Regions from separate parts of the Endozoicomonas sp. 2B-B genome, predicted to be linked through region 3. Evidence: predicted binding sites of a transcription regulator. Region 3 holds the regulator's gene; each other region holds the start of a gene.

What was found. The regulator sigma-54, encoded in region 3, starts transcription at its own class of promoters, with help from an activator protein. The targets are predictions, from matches to a motif close to TGGCACNNNNNTTGCTNT.
Region 1: a site for sigma-54 is predicted at 2,252-2,269, ahead of glnK (P-II family nitrogen regulator). Genes of this name have one in related genera too.
Region 2: a site for sigma-54 is predicted at 2,170-2,187, ahead of nirB (nitrite reductase large subunit NirB). Genes of this name have one in related genera too.
Region 4: a site for sigma-54 is predicted at 2,038-2,055, ahead of ACOMHB_RS24425 (sugar phosphorylase). Genes of this name have one in related genera too.

Annotation. Positions count from the first base shown of each region.
Region 1 is NZ_JBLZMU010000001.1:1,047,288-1,052,454, reverse strand. Features, by position in the region: gene ACOMHB_RS04310 (ammonium transporter) at 309-1,559, opposite strand; gene glnK (P-II family nitrogen regulator) at 1,792-2,130, opposite strand; gene ACOMHB_RS04300 (hypothetical protein) at 2,494-3,111, opposite strand; gene ACOMHB_RS04295 (accessory factor UbiK family protein) at 3,664-3,927, shown strand; gene ACOMHB_RS04290 (DUF2541 family protein) at 4,218-4,619, shown strand; gene ACOMHB_RS04285 (RT0821/Lpp0805 family surface protein) at 4,707-5,167, shown strand, end outside.
Region 2 is NZ_JBLZMU010000001.1:2,739,869-2,745,035, reverse strand. Features, by position in the region: gene nirB (nitrite reductase large subunit NirB) at 1-2,087, opposite strand, end outside; gene ACOMHB_RS10865 (NarK family nitrate/nitrite MFS transporter) at 2,464-3,933, shown strand; gene ACOMHB_RS10860 (LysE family translocator) at 4,009-4,641, opposite strand.
Region 3 is NZ_JBLZMU010000001.1:5,681,949-5,687,115, reverse strand. Features, by position in the region: gene ACOMHB_RS21080 (HPr family phosphocarrier protein) at 1-209, opposite strand, end outside; gene rapZ (RNase adapter RapZ) at 209-1,066, opposite strand; gene ACOMHB_RS21070 (PTS sugar transporter subunit IIA) at 1,332-1,784, opposite strand; gene hpf (ribosome hibernation-promoting factor, HPF/YfiA family) at 1,799-2,110, opposite strand; gene ACOMHB_RS21060 (RNA polymerase factor sigma-54) at 2,281-3,735, opposite strand; gene lptB (LPS export ABC transporter ATP-binding protein) at 3,993-4,718, opposite strand; gene lptA (lipopolysaccharide transport periplasmic protein LptA) at 4,819-5,167, opposite strand, start outside.
Region 4 is NZ_JBLZMU010000002.1:21,489-26,655, forward strand. Features, by position in the region: gene ACOMHB_RS24420 (hypothetical protein) at 1-31, opposite strand, end outside; gene ACOMHB_RS24425 (sugar phosphorylase) at 274-1,989, opposite strand; gene galU (UTP--glucose-1-phosphate uridylyltransferase GalU) at 2,184-3,014, shown strand; gene ACOMHB_RS24435 (HAD-IIB family hydrolase) at 3,019-3,912, shown strand; gene ACOMHB_RS24440 (glycosyltransferase family protein) at 3,972-5,167, shown strand, end outside.

The sequences.
Region 1 (5,167 bases), 4.6 Mb from region 3:
ATACCATGCCAAGAAAAGTTTTAGGTGACCGAACGCCTCTTGAAGTCTACACCGGGCAGTCGATTGCACTTATTGCTTGAATCCAGCGTTAACCTTGGATTTCCCTGGTTTTCTACGGTACATAAAAGAGACCTCGGTCACACAACACCTGAAGCATTGTTGCCGAGGTCTTTTTTGTCAAAGTAGCTGTTTTATGTCATTACTACTTTTTTTGTCAGGACATGGTTGCACCCACCACTGTCGCCACTACCACGATGCTTGTAGCGACAGACACACGGCGACAGCTTTTTTTAATCACCTACATCTTATCACTGTTTACCCATGAACTCGGGATAAGCTTCCATACCACATTCGGTCAGGTCAGCACCTTCATACTCTTCTTCTTCAGTAATACGCAGACCAAGTATCTGCTTGATAGCAGCCCAGACGATCAGGGAAGAGAGGAATACCCAGGCGAAGATTGAACCGATACCCAACAGCTGGGCGCCGAAAGTTGCACCGTCGTTGGTCAGAGGTACAGCCAGCAGACCCCAGATACCTACAACACCATGTACAGAAATTGCACCCACTGGATCGTCGATGCGCAGCTTGTCCAGAGCCAGAATGGCAAAGACAACCAGAGCGCCACCAACACCACCGATCAGAGTGGCAGATACTGCGCTTGGTGTCAGCGGCTCAGCGGTGATGGATACCAGACCGGCCAGAGCACCGTTCAGAGCCATGGTCAGGTCAGCCTTACCGAACAGGACACGGGCTACGATCAGAGCAGCAATGACACCACCAGCAGCGCCAGCATTAGTGTTGACAAAGATCTGGGCGACAGCGTTCGCATTTTCAACATCAGACAGTTTCAGCTGAGAACCGCCATTGAAGCCGAACCATCCCAGCCACAGAATAAAGGTGCCCAGGGTAGCGAGTGGCAGGTTGGCACCAGGGATCGCATTAACAGCGCCGTCTTTAGCGTATTTGCCTTTGCGTGCACCCAGAAGCAGCACACCTGCCAGAGCGGCAGCAGCACCGGCCATGTGCACAACACCGGAACCTGCGAAGTCCTGGAAGTTGGCTTCGTTCAGGAATCCACCACCCCATTTCCAGAAGCCCTGTACGGGATAGATGAAGCCTGTCATGAAGACCGCAAACAGCAGGAAAGACCAGAGTTTCATGCGCTCTGCAACCGCACCGGAAACGATCGACATTGCAGTCGCTACAAAGACCACCTGGAAGAAGAAGTCTGAACGTGCAGAGTAATATGGCGCATCATCACCACCGGCAGTTACCGCTGCAACCGTGTTTTCATTACCAATCAGAGAACCAAGGACCGGCAGGATACCGCCTTCATTGGCTCCGGGATACATAATGGCATAACCACAGAGCAGGTACATGGTACAGGCAATCGCAAACAGGGCGATATTTTTAGTCAGAATTTCAACCGTGTTTTTAGAACGGACCAGACCGGCTTCGAGCATGGCAAAACCTGCTGCCATCCACATTACCAGCGCACCGGACATCAGAAAGTAGAAAGTATCGAGTGCGTACGACACTTGAGCCAGATTTTCCACAGGGCTCCTCCCAAAAAAGTTCAGCAGATAAGTAGTCTTTTGCTACGGCATTTGTGCCCTGAAAACAGTCTCCTCAACCCGGAAACTGTTTCCACATTAGCTATTTTTATTTTCGCGAATGTCGTCAAGTGCTTTTAGTGTATCTTAAGCAAACGACAAAACTTGTTTATTGTTGTGCATGCACCCTGAGAACCATGAACTCCCTGACTATGGTCTCTCGCTGCTCTGAACATCAAATAGCGTCTTCGCCAGTTTCGTTAGTTCTGATCCGAATCGCCTGCTCCAGATTGGTAACGAAGATCTTCCCGTCACCAATCTTTCCTGTGTTGGCAGCTGAAGAAATGGCTTCGATCACCTGATCCAGCAAGTCATCTGCAATGCCGACCTCCAGCTTAACCTTGGGCAGAAAATCAACCACATATTCAGCTCCACGATAAAGCTCAGTATGTCCTTTCTGTCGACCGAACCCCTTAACTTCGGTGACAGTGATACCCTGAACACCAATCTCGGACAAAGCCTCTCGCACGTCGTCCAGTTTGAATGGCTTAATGATGGCTGATACCAACTTCATAAAAGCTCTCCTGAGTGAATCCTGTTGGCCAACAGGGAAAATCCGGACATTGTTATTGTGATCCGCGCTCCCAGCCCTAAGTATTCAGCTGATCTAATTTCCAACTGAGTTTGGTGGCTTATATGCAGGCAATGTGCCAAATTCTGAAATAACCTGTCGACAGGGCCTGCAGAGCGAACAAGGACCATTCCCGTTGGCTCATCAAAGTTTATGCACCAACAAAGCCCATCTATTATGCACTTTGCACTCATATCGTGCGCTTTTTTAGTGCAACCGATCATCAGCTGCCAGTGGCATCATGATCGCCAGCCTTAAATCACAGCACATTAACGACAACTGTAGCTAATGGTTGATAAAAAAGTCTCATCCATCGCAGGTTACCTCTACATTAATAGTCTGTCTGTGGGTGAAGAGCATGTGCGGTTCAGACTCAGCTACGCTGCGATTCCATCGCAGTTCTCCTTGATCGTTGTAGTATGTCCACTGATAGTAATAGATGGTATGACACTTGAGCCCGCTGTAGGTATAGCGATGGTATTTGATGGTGTTTTGGCCAAGGTAGGGCTGCTTTACGTACCAATCTGCCAGATAGCTATAGTCGGGATCGTATAGACGTATATAGGTTTCAACTCCCGTAAACAGCCCATCGCTGCACACAGATGTGTCCTTCCTGGTATGCGGTGTGATATAGACGTTGCGCTCATGATCCACAGTGCCATGCTTCGGATCACCGAGATCCAGGTGCAGCTCCAGATCGCTGTTGTTGTGAACGGAAATACCGAAGTATTCAGCAACGTCGGATTTGTAACAATTGTAGGCTGACGCCGTACCGGCTGCTAAAACAAGGGCCGTCGCTAAAACAGTCCTACGCACTGCTGATGGTCTACTTCCAGCAACTGAGTCTGGCGGATTATAGGCAGGCACTGCGCCAGACTCTGGAAATAACCAGTCAGCAAAACCCGCACAATGAAAAAAAAGCATTTTCGCTCACCTATTTAAACTTTATGCATCAACAACAAAGCTCAGTTATCATGTGTTGCACTCGAATCGTGAACTTATTTAGTGCAACGGTTCATCACCTGCCTATGACATAGAAGAAGCATTAAAATCATAACCCTTATCTTCAGCGGCCAGATCCCAAATACGATTGGCAAGCACGCCATAAGTCGAGCCCTGGTCCATTTTGAGTACAACAGCGGTAGGCCCTGGTCCCCACGTTTCTGTACCCAGCATTTGCTCAAGCTCCACTCATTATGCACCCGTCGTGCATCGGACAAGCTATAACCATTGTTGATTGCGTGCACCGAGAAATCCTCGGTTGGCGTGGTATAGGCGTCGTCTCAGTTATCTGCAGCGTTGATGCTGTTTGAGACGATAAGACTTGCGAACAGAGAGAACCAGCCAAGGGCAGATACAGGTTTGATTTGAATCGTTGGCATAAGAAATTTAGCACATAAAAGCAGGCACGGCGAAATAGCTGCTTGTGGTATCATCACTGCCGGTTTTAAATCATAGCAATTGCAGGAATAATCGATGATCGATAAAGCCTCCCTTATCGGTAGTATTGCCGGCAAAGCAGGACAGGTTCTGGGTGGGCAGAAAAGCCAGACCCGGGAAGATATTGAGCACAACATCAAGGCAATGGTGAGCAGTGCTCTGGCCAAATTTGAACTGGTCACCCGTGACGAGTTTGATGCCCAGGTCGCGGTTCTGAAGCATACCCGTGAAAGACTGGAAGCCCTCGAAAAGAAAGTGGCCGAATTGGAAAAAGCTGGATCGTCCGACGGTTGCTGCTGATGTCATTGGCCGTTCTTGCCCTGAGAACGGCTGCCCCACGCACTGCCAGATTTTACTCGTCACTGACACTTTTCATTGTATAAAAAAATAATTTAAATCAATAAGTTAACTCGAAATCAAAATTATCCCCCTCGGTAGTTATCCCTATAGAGATACTACTTTCTTCGCTATAGCATTGCTCTACAAATTAAGATGACTGCCTCAACTCCATTTGGTAGCAATGGCCATATCCCTACAAAGACAGGATGGCCTCAAGGACAAATAGTGAAAATTTCAGGAGAACAATCACTATGAAACGCGCACTTTCAATGTTTACTCTGCTGATGACCATGGTGATGTCTGGCTTTGCACAGACTGCATCTGCGGCTGGCTGGGAGCTTCTGGGCGAAAAGAAAGTCAGTCGTCGTGCAGAAGTAGACACCATCCGTGTTGGTCTGAGAGACGGTGCTTTCAAGCGTCTGCAGTTCAAGGTCAAAGGTGCAGACGTGGATTTCGACAAAGTGATTGTTCACTACGAGAACGGTCAGAGCCGTGAAGTAGCCATCCGCAGCAAAGTCAGAAAAGGCGGTAGCTCCCGCGTCATTGACCTGCCCGGCAAAGCAAGGGCCATTGAAAAAGTAAGATTCTATTACGACACCGAAGGAACCGGACGCGTTCAGGCCAGTGTTCTGCTGATGGGTAAGTCTGCCTGATAACAGACAACCGAGAAGTGGCAGCTGAACGACTAAGCTTCCGGGTCTGGAGCCATTGAGCTTCAGACCTCTCTGGAGAGAACCCATATGATAAAACGACTGTTTACGTTTTTAGTTTTACTCACCACTTTTTCACCGGTCTCAACAATGGTCCATGCAAGCCCGGGCAATAATGATCGGGATGAAATCCGTGAAGAGCGCCGTGACGACCGTCAGGATAATCGTGAAGAGCGTCGAGACGACCGTCAGGACAATCGCGAAGAACGTCATGACGATCGTCAGGATAATCGTGAAGAGCGTCGAGACGACCGCCAGGATAACAGAGAAGACAGAAGAGATGATCGTCAAGACCACCGTCATAATGGCTGGGATGGCCCAAAGGTCATTAAGAACAACCTGGTCGTTGTAGCCCCTAGAAAAAGGGTGATCAGAAACAATATTGTCGTGGTAAGAAACTATGGTAACTCATACTACGGCTATGGCCATTACCACGATGACAACGATGCCTACAAATGGCTGGCGTTTACGGCCATCACGCTGAAAATTCT
Region 2 (5,167 bases), 2.9 Mb from region 3:
ACACCCACATCTTTACTCTGGGCTTCAGCACATTCACGGGTACATCCGGACACAGCCATTTTGATTTTGTGAGGAGAACGTACGCCCCTGTAACGATTTTCAACTGCAATCGCCATACTGACACTGTCCAGCACCCCATAACGACACCAGGTACTGCCGACGCAGGATTTCACGGTACGCAGTGATTTACCGTAGGCATGACCGGTTTCAAAACCGGCATCGACAAGACGTTTCCAGATCTCTGGCAACTGTTCCACACGGGCACCAAAAAGATCGATACGCTGGCCACCGGTGATTTTTGTGTAGAGGTTAAAGTCCCGTCCTACTTCACCAATGGTGATCAGTTTATCGGGCGTAATTTCACCGCCCGGAACCCTTGGCACAATGGAATAAGTGCCGTCTTTCTGCATGTTTCCAAGAAAATAATCGTTGGTATCCTGCAGTTGAGCATGCTGATCTTTCAACACATATTCGTTCCAGCAGGAAGCCAGAACAGAGCCAATGGTAGGCTTACAGATATCGCAGCCACGCCCCTTGCCATGCTTTGCCAGAACTTCGTCGAAAGACTTTAATTCACCGACACGAACCAGGTGATAGAGTTCCTGCCTGGAGTGTGGAAAGTGCTCACAGATATCTTTTTTGACCTCAACACCCAACTCCGTCAGCTCATGATCCAGAACCTGTTTGACCAGAGCCGTACAGCCACCACAGCCGGTTCCGGCACTGGTTTCGGCTTTCAGTGACCCCATATCCATGCAGCCACCGGCTACCGCGTTGACCAGATCACCTTTACTGACGTCATAGCAGGAACAGATTTGAGCCGTTTCTGGCAGAGCAGCCACGCCCAAACCTGTCGCTGCAGAACCATCGGTCTGAGGCAGAATGAGTTCAGCAGGATTTTCCGGGGGACGCATGTCATTCAGCATCATCTGCAACAGGCTGCCGTACTCTTCAGCATCGCCTATCAATACAGCTCCCAGAACCTTTTTCTTATTTCTGGAAACCACCAGTTTTTTATAAACTTCTTTCTCTTCATCAATCAGCTGGTAGCTCAGGGAACCTTCGGTATTGCCATGGGCATCACCAATACTGGCAACATCAACACCCATCAGTTTCAGCTTGGTGCTCATATCGGCACCAGTAAACTGATTACCGTCCTTACCCGTCAACTGATCTACAACCACCTGCCCCATCTGGTAGCCCGGTGCCACCAGACCAAAGATACGGCCACTCCAGAGTGCACACTCACCAATGGCAAATATACGTTCATCAGATGTACGGCAGTCGTTATCTATAACGATACCGCCTCGCTCACCCAACTCCAGTCCGGAAGCTTTCGCCAGCTCATCTCTTGGGCGAATACCGGCTGAAAACAGTACGATATCGGTATTCAGTTGTTCGCCGTCAGCGAACTGCATCTGGTGAACAGCGCCTTCACCATCAACAATCTGTCGGGTATTTTTGGAGGTATGAATCGTGACCCCCAGACCCTCGATCTTGCGTCTGAGCATGGCACCACCGCTATCATCCACCTGAACAGCCATCAGACGGGGAGCAAATTCGACCACGTGGGTTTCAAGCCCAAGATCTTTCAGAGCTTTTGCTGCTTCAAGCCCCAACAGACCGCCACCCACAACGGCACCGATCTTACTGTTACGGGCAGCTTCTTTAATCGCTTCCAGATCTTCGATGGTACGATAGACAAAACAGTTTTTACGGTCATGCCCGGGTACGGGAGGAACAAATGGATAGGAACCTGTCGCCAGTACCAGCTGATCGTACTTTTGAGTCATGCCACTGGCTGTCACTACTTCACAGGACTCACGATTTATTGATGTGATAGCTTCATTTAGAACAAGATTAATGCCTTCCTGCTCATAAAAGCCTTCAGAAACCATAGACAGGTCATCCGCTGAGCGGCCTGTGAAAAATTCACTGAGATGAACCCGGTCATAGGCAGGACGGATCTCTTCTCCAAATACCACCACATCGAAGCGTTTCAGACCGCCAGCATCTACCAGTTTCTCCAGAAAGCGGTGACCTACCATGCCGTTACCGACAACCACCAGGGTTTCTTTTCCGATCATCCCAGACATCCTCTTTAGTATCTAGCATTGGGCCGGTGCAACTGCATCCTTTAGAGCCAGCCTCTTTTCTAATTCTTCTGCCTATGCAACTGCCGTGCCCACTTTCAAAACACGATAAAAACAGGAAATTCTTTCCTGAAACTTTAGCTGCTCGCACAAAAATAATGCACGCAAAAATAATCAAACAGCTGAAGAGCACCATTTTGGTGAGAAGAATAAAAATTCTCAGAAACTTCCCGCACTCAAATAAAGAACTTTCTTGCATAGAAGAGAAAATTCATTAAATACGCATAAAAATGCAAGTCAAATCGGTGCATTTATCATATTGGCCTGATGTTTGCTTTTGCTTGGGGAATTTCTTAAACAAGGAGGATGTATGAGCAACCCCGATTCATTTAACCTGTTTTCTTTTAGCGGGAAGACCAAGATTCTGCACCTTAGCTGGATTGCTTTCTTTATTAGCTTTGTGGTCTGGTTTAACCATGCGCCTCTGGCCCTGGCTATTTCCGAGTCTCTGGGCCTGACTCGTGAAGAACTGAAAACCCTGCTGATTCTGAACGTAGCCCTCACTATTCCGGCTCGAGTCATCATCGGTATGCTCACTGATGTTTACGGTCCCAGAAAAGTCTATTCCGGACTCCTGGCCATCTGCAGTATTCCTTGTTTTATGTATGCCATGGCAGATGACTTTACCCAGGCCGCCATAGCCCGCTTTATGCTGGGTACTATTGGTGCAGGCTTTGTGGTCGGCATTCGTCTGGTATCTGAGTGGTTCCCCGCTCGCCAATTGGGTACCGCAGAAGGTATTTACGGTGGCTGGGGCAACTTTGGCTCTGCTGCTGCTGCCATGTCTCTGCCCACCATTGCACTGCTCTTTGGTGGAGAAGATGGCTGGCGTTACGCCATTGGCCTGACCGGATTAATCTCCTTGCTGTTCAGTGTCGTCTTCTACATAAACGTCACAGATACCCCTAAAGGTGCTACCTACTTCCGCCCCAAGAACATTGGCGCCATGGAAGTCACCAGCAAAGGCGACTTTGCCTTGCTGCTGATCATGAAGATTCCCATGTATGCGGCATTAGCTCTGCTGACCTGGAAGCTTTCACCTAAGGGTGTTGCCATGCTGAGTGCCGGGATTTCAACGGCTATTTATGTCGGTCTGACTGCTATCTACCTGTTTGATGTCTGGAAAGTCTGGCAGGTCAACAAGCACATTTTCTCCGAGCCTGTGCCAGCTATTCACCAGTATCAGTTCAAGCAGGTGGCCGTTCTGAACGTTCTTTACTTCGCTACCTTCGGTTCTGAACTGGCCGTGGTGTCCATGCTACCTCTGTTTTTTGCAGATACCTTTGAACTGGATCCGGTCATGGCGGGTCTGGTCGCTTCCGCTTATGCCTTCATGAACCTGATGTCCCGTCCGGGCGGAGGATTACTCAGTGACAAGTTTGGCCGCAAGATCACTCTGCTGGTTCTCACTGCAGGCCTGGCCGGTGGTTACTACATGATGAGTATCATTGATTCCAGCTGGCCACTGGTTCTTGCTGTTGTTGCTGCCATGGCCTGCTCCTTCTTTGTGCAGGCCGGTGAAGGTGCGGTATTTGCGGCTGTACCCCTGATCAAGCGTCGACTCACAGGTCAAATTGCCGGTATGACAGGAGCCTATGGTAACGTGGGCGCTGTCTTCTACCTGACAGTATTGTCTCTGGTGGACTACTCCACCTTCTTCATGGTTATCGCAGGCACTGCAGTGTTGGGTTTCTTTACCCTCTTCCTGATGGAAGAACCCAAGGGTCAGATGGCCGAAGTGATGCCTGACGGCAGTGTCACCATGATTGATGTGACCTGATCATTCTGTTTCAGTGGTCCACAATGGGCCACTGAAAACAAAACACAGCCACCGGATACTCTTCAGCCTGATCCTCTATTTCACAACCAACACGGCAGCGATACCTGCCAGCACATAGAGCCCCCCTGTAGAACGCTCAAATAACGACATACTTTTTTTTGTACTCAGCATAGGTTTCACAGATTTCGACATTAGCCCATAGAGAAGCTTGCAAACCAAATCCACTACAACCCAAGTCATTACAATGATCAATATTTGTTGCACAAGATCCTGATCTCTATTAATAAACTGAGGCAAGAAAGCCATAAAGAAAATAATATCTTTTGGATTACTGGCTCCCAATAGAAAAGCTTTTTTAAACAGATTACTGAAGCCGGGAAACTGCAAAGAACAATCATTGAGACGTTTACTGGTAGTGTCAGCCATCGACTTCCTGATAGTATCAACCCCCAGATAAACCAGATAAAGAGCTCCCATCAGTTTCAGTATCAGAAACATGTTTTCCGAAGCCGTAAGAATGGCCCCAAGACCAGTGGCCGAAATAATCAGGTAAAGTGATGAAGCCAGCGTACCACCCAAAAATGCCGGATAGGACCTGATAACCCCATAGTTAATAGAATTGGACACCATGTACAGAGATAGAGGACCAGGAATGAGTATGACTACAAAGATTGAAACAACATACAGAAACCAAACTTCAATACTCATTATTCACTCCAAAAGCAGCGACTGTACCCTATAGCACTCCCTATAGCACTACCAGTTGCTATTTTTACCTCTCCTATAAAACACTTCCTTAAGATACATGGCCCACACACATGCCTGCAAAAAACCGCTTTGATTCCGAATCCTCCTGACAGAGCAGGAGGCCATAGCGTCGATCCCTGGACGCCCCCGCCGCTTTGGTTTGAGTAGTTGCGCAATAAACGACATTGTTCGCAAATAAAAAATCAGAAAATTCAATCACTGTCCCTCCTCCCCCCTACCTCTTTCATCAGTTCTTGATAGATCGAATCATTGAACAGAGGATATGAATCAAGCTATTGAGCTATACCGGAGAATTGTTTGCAAATTTCATGAGGAACTTGACGGAGTTCCGTACTAAACTGCATGTTGCGCTTTTTTCCCATTCTGAGCCTTTTGATCACGTCAGTGAAAGGGCAAGTATCGCCCCCCCTCTGGAGACCGTGTGGGTCAATCCTTCAGGTGTTATCATGCCAAATCACGAAGTACC
Region 3 (5,167 bases):
TCATCATGGCCTTCAAATGTCAAATCAAGGACAGAGCCTTTTCCAGCAGCCAGCATCATGACGGCCATGATACTTTTCCCATCCACTTCACGGCCGTTAAAGCTCACCTTCACCTGGCTGGCAAAAGCCGTCGTTGTAGAAACAAATTTGGATGCTGCCCGAGCATGTAAACCAAGTTTATTAATAATGGTGATCTGCTTCTGGATCATTATTTGGAAAGCTCCCGATGTCTGACCTGAACACAGTCAAAACGTTCTTTGAGCCACTCGCCCAGTTTTTCACTAATAAATACGGAACGGTGCTGCCCCCCGGTACATCCGATCGCAATCGTCATATAACTGCGCTGTCCGGATTCGAACCTTGGTAACCATTTTTCCACGAATGTGCTGAGATCTTCAAACATCTCATTCACCATGGGTTCTGATGCCAGAAAATCTTTAACTGGCTGATCCTGGCCAGTGAAGGATCTTAAGGCTTCAACCCAGAAAGGATTAGGCAGACAGCGAACATCAAAGACGTAGTCGGCATCAACTGGCATACCGTGCTTGAAGCCAAAGGACTGAATCATCAGGGTCATACTTTTGCTGGTGGAGCCGCAGAGTCGTTGTCTTATCTGTTCTCTGATTTCATGGACAGACAGTGGCGAAGTGTCCAGCCTAATATCAGCTTCTTCAGCCAGTGGGGCCAGCAGTTTCTTTTCCAGATTAATGGCTTCTGTCAGGGAAACCTTGTCATTGCTCAGAGGATGGCGACGGCGTGTCGAACTATAGCGCTTCATCAGGGTGTTGCTGTCTGCGTCGAGAAAGATTACTTGACACTCAACCCCCTGTTTTTTCAACTTTTCCAACAATGTCGGGAAGCGTTCCAGAGAGCCGGGCACATTACGAACATCGAGGCTGACAGCCATACGGTGCGGTTCGACCAGGTTGCTTTTAAGATTGGTTGGCAGATCATTCAGCATGCTGGCAGGAAGGTTGTCTACACAGTAAAAACCCTCATCTTCAAGGGCGTGAAGGGCGGAGCTTTTGCCGGAGCCTGAACGTCCACTGATGATGACCAGCTTCATGGTGTGTCCTTCCCGATTGTTTGACTGTGTAAACAGGTCTCTCACCTGGTTCCGAGTGAGGCAAGTCTATCAAAACCTAATGAGATTAGAACCAGTCGCTTTCTTTTATTTCTAGCATAGTCCGGATATTTCTATTCCATGCAGTTTTGAAGGATAAATAGGCTTTGTAGTGACAAAAGTGAAGAAGAAAGGATTTCTGAGCAAGAAACATTTTGCCTGCTTCTGTTATCAGATCAGCAAGCAAAATATTTTTTATCTACAGTCGTTAAACGGGGGAACAGATGATGCTGTAAAGTGCCTCGGAATTTTCTGCCGCTCGCATCTGACTTAACAATACTTCTGATTGAAAACGCTCAGCGACAGCCTGCAATATATTGAGATGTTCCTGAGTATTTTCTTCCGGAACAATAAGTGCGAACACCAGATCGACCGGCTGCTTGTCCACAGAGTCAAAATCTATGGGTTCAGACAGTTTGATCAGAAGTCCGGTAGGATGCTGACAAGCACTGGAGCGACAGTGAGGCAGGGCTATGCCTTTGCCCAAACCGGTGGTACCGAGTCGCTCTCTGTTAATCAGCTTGTTAAACAGATCCTTGGTTTTGATAGCGGGAACATGCTCACTGATGATTTCCGCAACAATTTCCAGGATTTTCTTTTTGCTGGCCCCCTGCACATCGCAGAGGGTGCGCCCGGGGGTTAGAATGTTTTCAATAATCATACAACGATCGATGCTTACAGGCGGCCGTTGGCACCCTGTAGCCGGTCAAGCGTTTTCTCTTTGTGTTTTACCAGTTGTCGATCCAGTTTGTCCGACATGTCATCAATGGCAGCGTACATATCTTCAGCCTCAGCGGTTGCATTAATATCCGCCCTACGAACATGTAGAGTCGCTTCCACTTTGTGCTTCAGTTTCTCAACACTCAGAGTGACCTGAACGTTTGTAATCTGATCAAAGTGGGCGGCAAGGCGGTCGAGTTTCTTGGTGACATAATCTTTCAGAGCCTCAGTCACCTCTACATGATGTCCACTGATGTTGACTTGCATGTAACGCTCTCCTGCTGATCCCGATTCTCGACATTGGACTGCCCCCGGGATTGTACGGGCAACCCTGATTGAAAGTCTATCACTGTCAATGACAGTTAGCGCTGTTCTGAGACAAAAAATCTATGGGGCGATTTGTGGTATAAGGGCTTGTTACCTCAATCGCTGAAGGCTCAGATAAGCTGCTTGCGTTCATTCGATGGCGGTATATTCATTGATTCACGATATTTGGCGATGGTTCTCCTGGCCACTTTGATCCCCTGGTCCCCCAGCAAGCCGGCGATTTTGTTATCACTCAGTGGTTTTTTAGGGTTTTCATCGGATACCAGTTTTTTAATCAAGGCTCTGATGGCTGTTGATGAGCACTCTCCACCAGTGGCTGTGCTGACATGGCTGGAGAAAAAGTATTTCAGCTCAAACACGCCTCTTGGAGTGTGCATGTATTTCTGTGTAGTGACCCTGGAAATAGTGGACTCGTGCATATCCACTGCCTGAGCAATGTCTGCCAACACCAGGGGCTTCATGGCCTGCTCACCCTGCTCCAGAAAATCTTTCTGAAATTCAACAATCTTGCCGGCTACTTTCAGTAAGGTTTCGTTACGACTTTGCAGGTTTTTCAGAAACCAGCGGGCTTCCTGCAGCTGGTTCTTCATAAAGACATTGTCACGACTGTTGTTGGCACGTTGCACCATTGAGGCGTAATTGTTGTTGATGCGAAGTCTGGGCAGGGATTCTGAGTTCAGTTCAACCGCCCAGCGGTCCCTGACTTTGGTGACCGAAATATCGGGGGTGACGTATTCCGTGTCCGCCTGGCCGATTTCTGATCCGGGCCTCGGGTTGAGGCTTTGAACAAGGTTAAGGGCTTCCCTCAGTTGATGTTCTTTGAGACGGGTACGCCGCATGATTTGGGCATAGTCACGACTACCCAGAGCCTGTAGATGATTCTGGATCAGCAGACGTGCTTCTTTCAGGAAGTGGGTTTCTTGTGGCAGTTGATTGAGTTGAACTTCGAGACATTCTTTCAGGTTGGCGCTGGCACAACCCACCGGATCAAAGTGAAGAATCCGTCGTTGCATGACCTGAAGTTCTTCAAACGCCAGTTCCTCTAACTGTTCCTGTAGCGAGAGATAAATTTCTTCCAGGGAGTGAGTGAGGTACCCGTCATTATTGATGGCTTCGATCACAGCCAGGCCCATCAGCCTGTCTCTGTCAGTCATGGGAGTCAGGTTTAACTGCCATTCCAGATAGTCCTGGAGGGACTCATTGGCCCGGGAGCGGGCAAAAGGATCATGTTCTTCATCGGTTGCAGCGGGCAGGCTGGAATAGACATCATCCCATCCGGAGTCAACGGGCAGGTCATTGGGTATGCTGTCAGCCCACTGGGGTTCTTCTGGTTCCGGGGGCTGTTCTGCTTTTTCATTGAAGTCAACAGGCTGTTCCCCTTCATCACCAGATGCAGGTGGTTCCTCAACGGACTCTTCAGACTCCAGCATCGGATTGGATTCAAGAACTTCCTGGATTTCCTGCTGAAGGTCCAGAGTGGAAAGTTGCAGAAGCCTTATGGCCTGCTGCAGCTGAGGTGTCATGGTCAGCTGCTGGCCCATTTTTAGCTGTAAGGATGGCTTCATAGGCAACTGTATACCTTTACTTCGGTGTCTGCACTGAGGGTGCCAGATTTGATGCCATCAGCGCCTGACAGTTATATCTCAGTGTCTGCTCATTATTTTGATTGGGCTACTCTCCATGTCACTGGGATTATAATCACATCTGAAGCTTCGGGAAAGTGATTCATCAAGTCAGCCATGCAACATTCAGAACAAGAGTATGAAAATAAATCAGCTCAACATCTTTGCCCGCTTCTTTCGCGAGACCAGTCAAGAGATGATCAGAGACTGAACTGATGCCCGAGATAAACGTCACGAACCTTTTGATTAGCCAGGACAGTCTGACTATCACCCTCGGCAATAATAGTGCCTTCGCTGACAATGTAGGCCTTCTCGCAGATATCCAGTGTCTCCCGGACATTGTGGTCGGTAATCAGGACTCCGATGTCCCGGGCTTTCAGGTGCGTGATAATGGCCTTGATGTCACCAACAGAAATGGGGTCAACACCGGCAAAGGGTTCATCGAGCAGAATAAATTTTGGGTCAGTGCAAAGAGCTCGGGCAATTTCTACCCTGCGCTTTTCACCACCGGAAAGGCTCATACCCGGATTGTCCCTGATATGATTGATATTAAACTCTTCCAGCAATGACTCCATTTTTGCGATGCGATCTTTCCGGGAAAGGTCGGAACGGGTTTCCAATATCGAGAGCAGGTTATCGGTGACCGTCAATTTCCTGAAAATAGAAACTTCCTGTGGCAGATAACCTACGCCAGCTCTGGCCCGGCCATGCATAGGTTCGTGAGTTAAACTCTGGCCACTAAGGTCAACCTGTCCACCGTCTGCTTTTACGAGACCTACAATCATGTAGAAGCAGGTAGTTTTACCTGCCCCGTTGGGGCCAAGAAGTCCGACAATTTGACCACTGTCGACAGCCAGAGATACATCTTTGACGACCTGTCTGCCTTTGTAGCTTTTACTGAGATGTTCTGCCTTAAGCGTTGCCATCCGGAGTTTGTCTTCCTGTTTAAAAGTTAGCTGTCGTTTTTCTGGCAGCCCTTTCAAGCCTGTTCAGTCGTTGAGCAGTGAGTGTAATGGGATATTAGTACTACTGCTTGCTCTCAGGTTTGGGTTGGTAAATCATTTTGACCCGACCATCCGGGTTGCTTTTGTTCTCGCTGCCCTTGGCATTCACGGTCTGTTTGGTCAGGTCATAATCAATACGTTCACCTGTGAAGGTATCACCCTTCTGGGTCAACTGCGCCTGTTTGATCAGTTGGATCTTATCGCCAGCCACCTGATAATCGATAGTATGACCCCAGGCTTTCAGAATGCCTTGATCATCAGGTTGCTGTTCTTCGTAGTAAGCTCTTTCCTTGTCGCCTTCTGCCACAATTTTTTTAACTTCCTGCTGGACGGAATAGATGGTCACCTTGTCTCCGGTAATTCGGGTGGTG
Region 4 (5,167 bases), on a different contig from region 3:
ACAGCAGTGCTGCAAAGAGTGGGCGTTTCACTTTATTGTTACATCCTGGTTTACCGTTGAGAGAGTGTAGACCATGGAAATAAGCGCGCTTTCTGGCAAAGAGATTCTGTTAAAAACGCATAGAAGTACTTATCGTTTTTTGTGCCCCAAGAGTGTGATCACGAGCCATTCGAGGGTTAGATAGATGACTTTGGTCATTTATTTAGACGACTATTATCTTTTGTTAGCTCCGGATCGCCCAGCAAAAAATATCACCCTCGATTGGGCGAGGGTTTACGGCGTTTTTGCTAACCACAATACCTGATAGGGCTTGAGTTGCAGGTCCTGTATGGTCCCACTGCCCAGTAAATCGGACCAGCCGACATAGTCTGGCTGGTTCAACGTTTGATGGGCCGATGTCAGGTTGTGTATAGCCACCAGTTTCCGGCGGCCACAGGGAGATGTTCGCAAGAATGCAAAAATCCCCGGCGCCATATCCAGAATGGTTTGGGAGGCATTGGGATGAAAGCAAGGCTCCTGTTTGCGAACTTTGATGTGATTCAACAACGAATGGAAAACCAGTGACCGAATCGAAACCGGGTTTTCCAGCTCAGGCAATAATTCTTCCAGTAACCACTTGCGGCGATTGATCGAGCGGGTTCTGCCACTACTCTCGACGCCTGCCAAATCATTGTGTGTGGCAAACAGGCTGTGTATGTAAAAAGCAGGTATTCCGCGCATCCCCAGCATGATGAGCTGGGAGCAGAGAAATCGCTGCACTTGCCATTGGTCCTCACCCCTTCTCGTCCCTTTCATGGCATCAAACAGGGCAATATTGATCTCATAAGGTGATTCAGTGTTGTCCGAAAGGGTGCGCATGCTGACGAACCCCCCAAAACGGTGCATGCTGTCGATCAGCTCTGAAACTTCATTTTCCGGGATCACCCCCGTCAGCGGACGCAGGCCTATGCCATCATGAGAGGCAGTAAAGTTCAGAACGGTACAACTCTCGGGGTAATCGGGCAGGTTACGGGCCCATTGCACAAGGTGTTTTTCTGTGCCCCGATTGAGTGCATGCAATATCAGGGGCGGCAGGGCAAATTGATAAACCATGTGTGCCTCATCCTGTTCCCCGAAATAACTGATGTTCTCCTCGTGGGGGACATTGGTTTCGGTCAGCAGCGTACTGCCAGGACAGGCTCTCTCCATAATCAGTCGGAACAGTTTCACGATGGCATGGGTCTCGGGCAGGTTTATGCAGTGAGTGCCCGGTTTCTTCCAGAGAAAAGCGACGGCATCCAACCTGACTACCATGGTGCCGCGGGCCAGATAAAAGAGCAGGACATCTACCATCTGTATCAGCACATCGGGGTTTTTAAAGTTCAGATCCATCTGATCTTCACTGAAGGTGGCCCAGACGTGTTTCAGCCCTCGCCTTGTATGAATAGGCACCAGCAGGGGGGAGTTTCTTGGGCGGGTCACTTCACTGAGATCAGTCTCCGGGTCTTCTTCAATAAAGTAATCCCGGCCGGGCTGATGACCACTGACAAAGTCGGCAAACCAGAGACTTTCCCGGGAGACATGGTTAATCACCAGATCCGACATAAGCTGATAGTCACTGGCGATGGCTTCGATATCCTGCCAGCTTCCCAGCTGCTCGTTGACCGACAGGTAATCAATCACAGAAAAGCCATCATCCGAGCTGTAGGGAAGGTAGGGAAGAATGTGAAGGGTATTAATAACCTCGTTCAGATAGCCATCAAGAAATCCCTTCAAGACCTGAAGAGGTGGCTGTTCACTGTTGTCATAGAGGGTGTCGCCATAGGTAATCAGAAAGATATCTTTTTCTGACCAGCCAGTGACTGTTTTGGGAGGGTTTTCATGAAGGTGATACTGAACTCTACGGACAATTCTGGCGGCTATCTCGCCCGCTTCCTGTCCATAAGGGAGTGTCAGAAGCTGAGTCATGGCCTGATGAAACTCATGGAAGGCTTTAGGGTAACTTTGCACGATACATCTTCCCCTTTGGCAATGTTTTTTTAGTACTTTTTCTTCTTTGCAGCAGGAGTCATGCCACTCCCGTATTTATAAAACCTTCAATCATTGTAAATGATGTTGAGCCCGGCGGGTGGTTTTCTGAATTGGCACGACTTCTGCTTATAGCCTGATGAGATGCAAAACTTCTCAATAAGACGAGCAATAATATGATTAAAAAATGTCTGTTTCCTGTTGCGGGGTATGGAACCCGCTTTTTACCCGCCACCAAGTCCATGCCCAAGGAGATGCTGCCTATTGTTGATAAACCCCTGATTCAATATGGCGTAGAAGAAGCCATGCTGGCAGGTCTGACTGACCTGGGGTTTGTCAATGGCAGAAACAAACGGGCGATTCCGGATCATTTTGATATTAACTATGAACTGGAAGCGGAAATCGCTGGCAGTGGCAAAGAAGAAAAACTGTCGACCATTCGAGAAGTGATGGCGGCCTGTACTTTTTCCTATACTCGACAGAACCAGATGCAGGGGCTGGGGCATGCCATTCTCTGCGGACGAACTCTTATGGGCGATCAGCCTTTTGGTGTGGTGCTGGCCGATGATCTCTGTGTTAACGACAGTGGTCCGTTGGTTATGTCGCAGTTGGTCAATCTCTACAAACAGTTTCGCTGCACCATTGTGGCTGTTCAGGAAGTGCCCGAATCCGAAGTCGATAAATACGGTGTGATTGCCGGTGAAGCTCTGAGCGATAACCTGATCCGTGTGACCGATATGGTGGAAAAACCAGCCCCCTCAGAAGCGCCCAGTAATCTGGCAGTGATTGGACGTTATGTCCTGACACCGGATATTTTCGACATTATTGAGAACACTGAACCCGGAATAAACGGAGAAGTGCAGCTGACTGACGCCATTCTGACTCAGGCCAGACAGGGCTGTGTTATTGCCTGCAAGTTTGAAGGTGAGCGCTTTGACTGTGGCAGTGTCAGTGGTTTTGTCGAGGCCACCAATACCATCTACCAAAAACGTCTGGACAGAGTTTGAGTCGATGTTCAACAGCAAAAAGGCGATGACGAAGCTGGTCATATTTTCCGACCTCGATGGTACCTTGCTGGATCATGATAGCTACAGCTGGGCGGCGGCAAAACCCGCTTTGGACCAGTTGAGAGAGCAAAATATTCCGGTTGTTTTCAATACCAGCAAAACCCTCAGTGAGGTACTGCCTCTGCAACTGGAGATGGCTCTGGATCATCCATTTATTACCGAAAACGGAATGATTACCACCATCCCGGCTCACTACTTTCAGTCGTCTGATACTGACAAGAATACCCATTACTTCCATGGTCAACCCTACAAGGCGATACGCAGGGTACTGAAACAGTTTCGCGAGCAGTACGGCTTCCGGTTCAGGGGCTTTGGCGATTGCTCTCATAGTGAAATAGCCGATCTCTCCGGGCTAAGCCTGGAGGAGGCTAAACTGGCAGCAGACCGAAAAGCCAGTGAACCTTTGGTCTGGGAAGACAGTGATAAGGCATTGGAGCAGTTTGAAAGGCAGCTTGCTGAAGAAGGATTACAACTGACCCGGGGTGGGCGTTTCTATCACGTATCCGGCAAGGGGGATAAGGGTTCGGCGGCGAAGAAACTGTTCAAACACTACCTGAAAAACTTTCCGGAGTGGACGTGGATATCCATGGGTCTGGGCGACAGCTTCAACGATCTGCCCATGCTGGAAGTAGTCGATATTCCTGTTCTTGTAAGTTCTGAAAAAAGTAAACAGCCCATTACAGAACATCTGTCTAATATTAAGTACACAAAATCAGTCGGGCCTGAAGGTTGGAATGAAGCGGTATCGGAGGTTCTTGATTCACTTCAGGAAGGTCATGAGCCAGTCTGTCCTCCAAAAGACGGCTCTATAAAAGACTGCTCTTTACAAGACGGGTGAGCTGGACTGCAGAGTGTGATCAGAGCATAAAGCGCTAACGAAAAGAAGGGAAAGCATTTATGGGCGATTTTTACCAGAATGGCACTATCACCAATTTCCATAATTTGAGAGTACGTTCGGTTGAAGATATGGAGCAGGAGCTGCAGGCCTTTTCCCGCCAGCGCCCTATGTCTCTGGTCTTGCCTTCGCTGTTCTCCGAGCTGCAGGGACCAGCCTTGAATAATATTGTTCAGGAGCTTAGCCAGGTGGGTTATCTTTCCGAGATTGTTATAGGCCTGGATAGAGCCAACGAAAAAGAATTTTCCTATTCAAGAGACTTTTTTGCCCAGCTGAATCAGCATCACCGGATTCTATGGCAGGATGGCCCCGGACTTCGTGAAATTGACCGTCTGCTTGAAAGTAAGGGGTTGGCGCCTAAAGAGGCTGGTAAAGGAAGAAACGTCTGGTACTGCTACGGTTATGTGCTGGCTTCAGCCAAGTCAGAAGCAGTGGCTCTGCACGACTGTGATATCGTGACCTACCAGAGAGATCTGCTGGCCAGGCTACTCTATCCGGTAGCTAATCCTGCGTTTAGCTATGATTTTTGCAAGGGCTATTATGCAAGAGTCGCTGATAACAAACTTAATGGCAGGGTCAGCCGTCTTCTGGTGACGCCACTGTTGCGAGCCCTGAAAAAAATTCTCGGCCCTATGGACTATCTGGAATACCTCGACAGTTTTCGTTATCCCCTGGCCGGTGAGTTTTCCATGCGAACCAGTGTTTTCAATGACATCCGGATTCCCAGCGACTGGGGTCTGGAAATAGGGGTACTGTCAGAAGTTAAGAGAAACTATTCCAATAAACGGCTGTGTCAGGTTGATATTGCCGATGTTTATGATCACAAACATCAGCCTCTATCGGAAGAAGATCGCAATGCCGGTCTGTCGAAAATGAGCCACGATATTATCAAGGCCGTGTTCAGGAAGCTGGCGACCAACGGGGTTCAGTTCAATACTGAAACCTTCCGCACGATCAAAGCGACTTATTACCGGGTGGCACTGGATTTCATCGAGTCTTATTACGATGATGCGATGATGAATGGCCTGCATGTCGATCGTGATACGGAAGAGCGAGCCGTTGAACTCTTTGCCAGAAACATTATGGCAGCAGGGCAACACTTTTTGGAAAACCCCATGGAAAGGCCTTTTATTCCCAGCTGGAACCGGGTGATGTCCGCTGTCCCTGATATTTTGGAGCGTCTCTATGATGCAGTAGA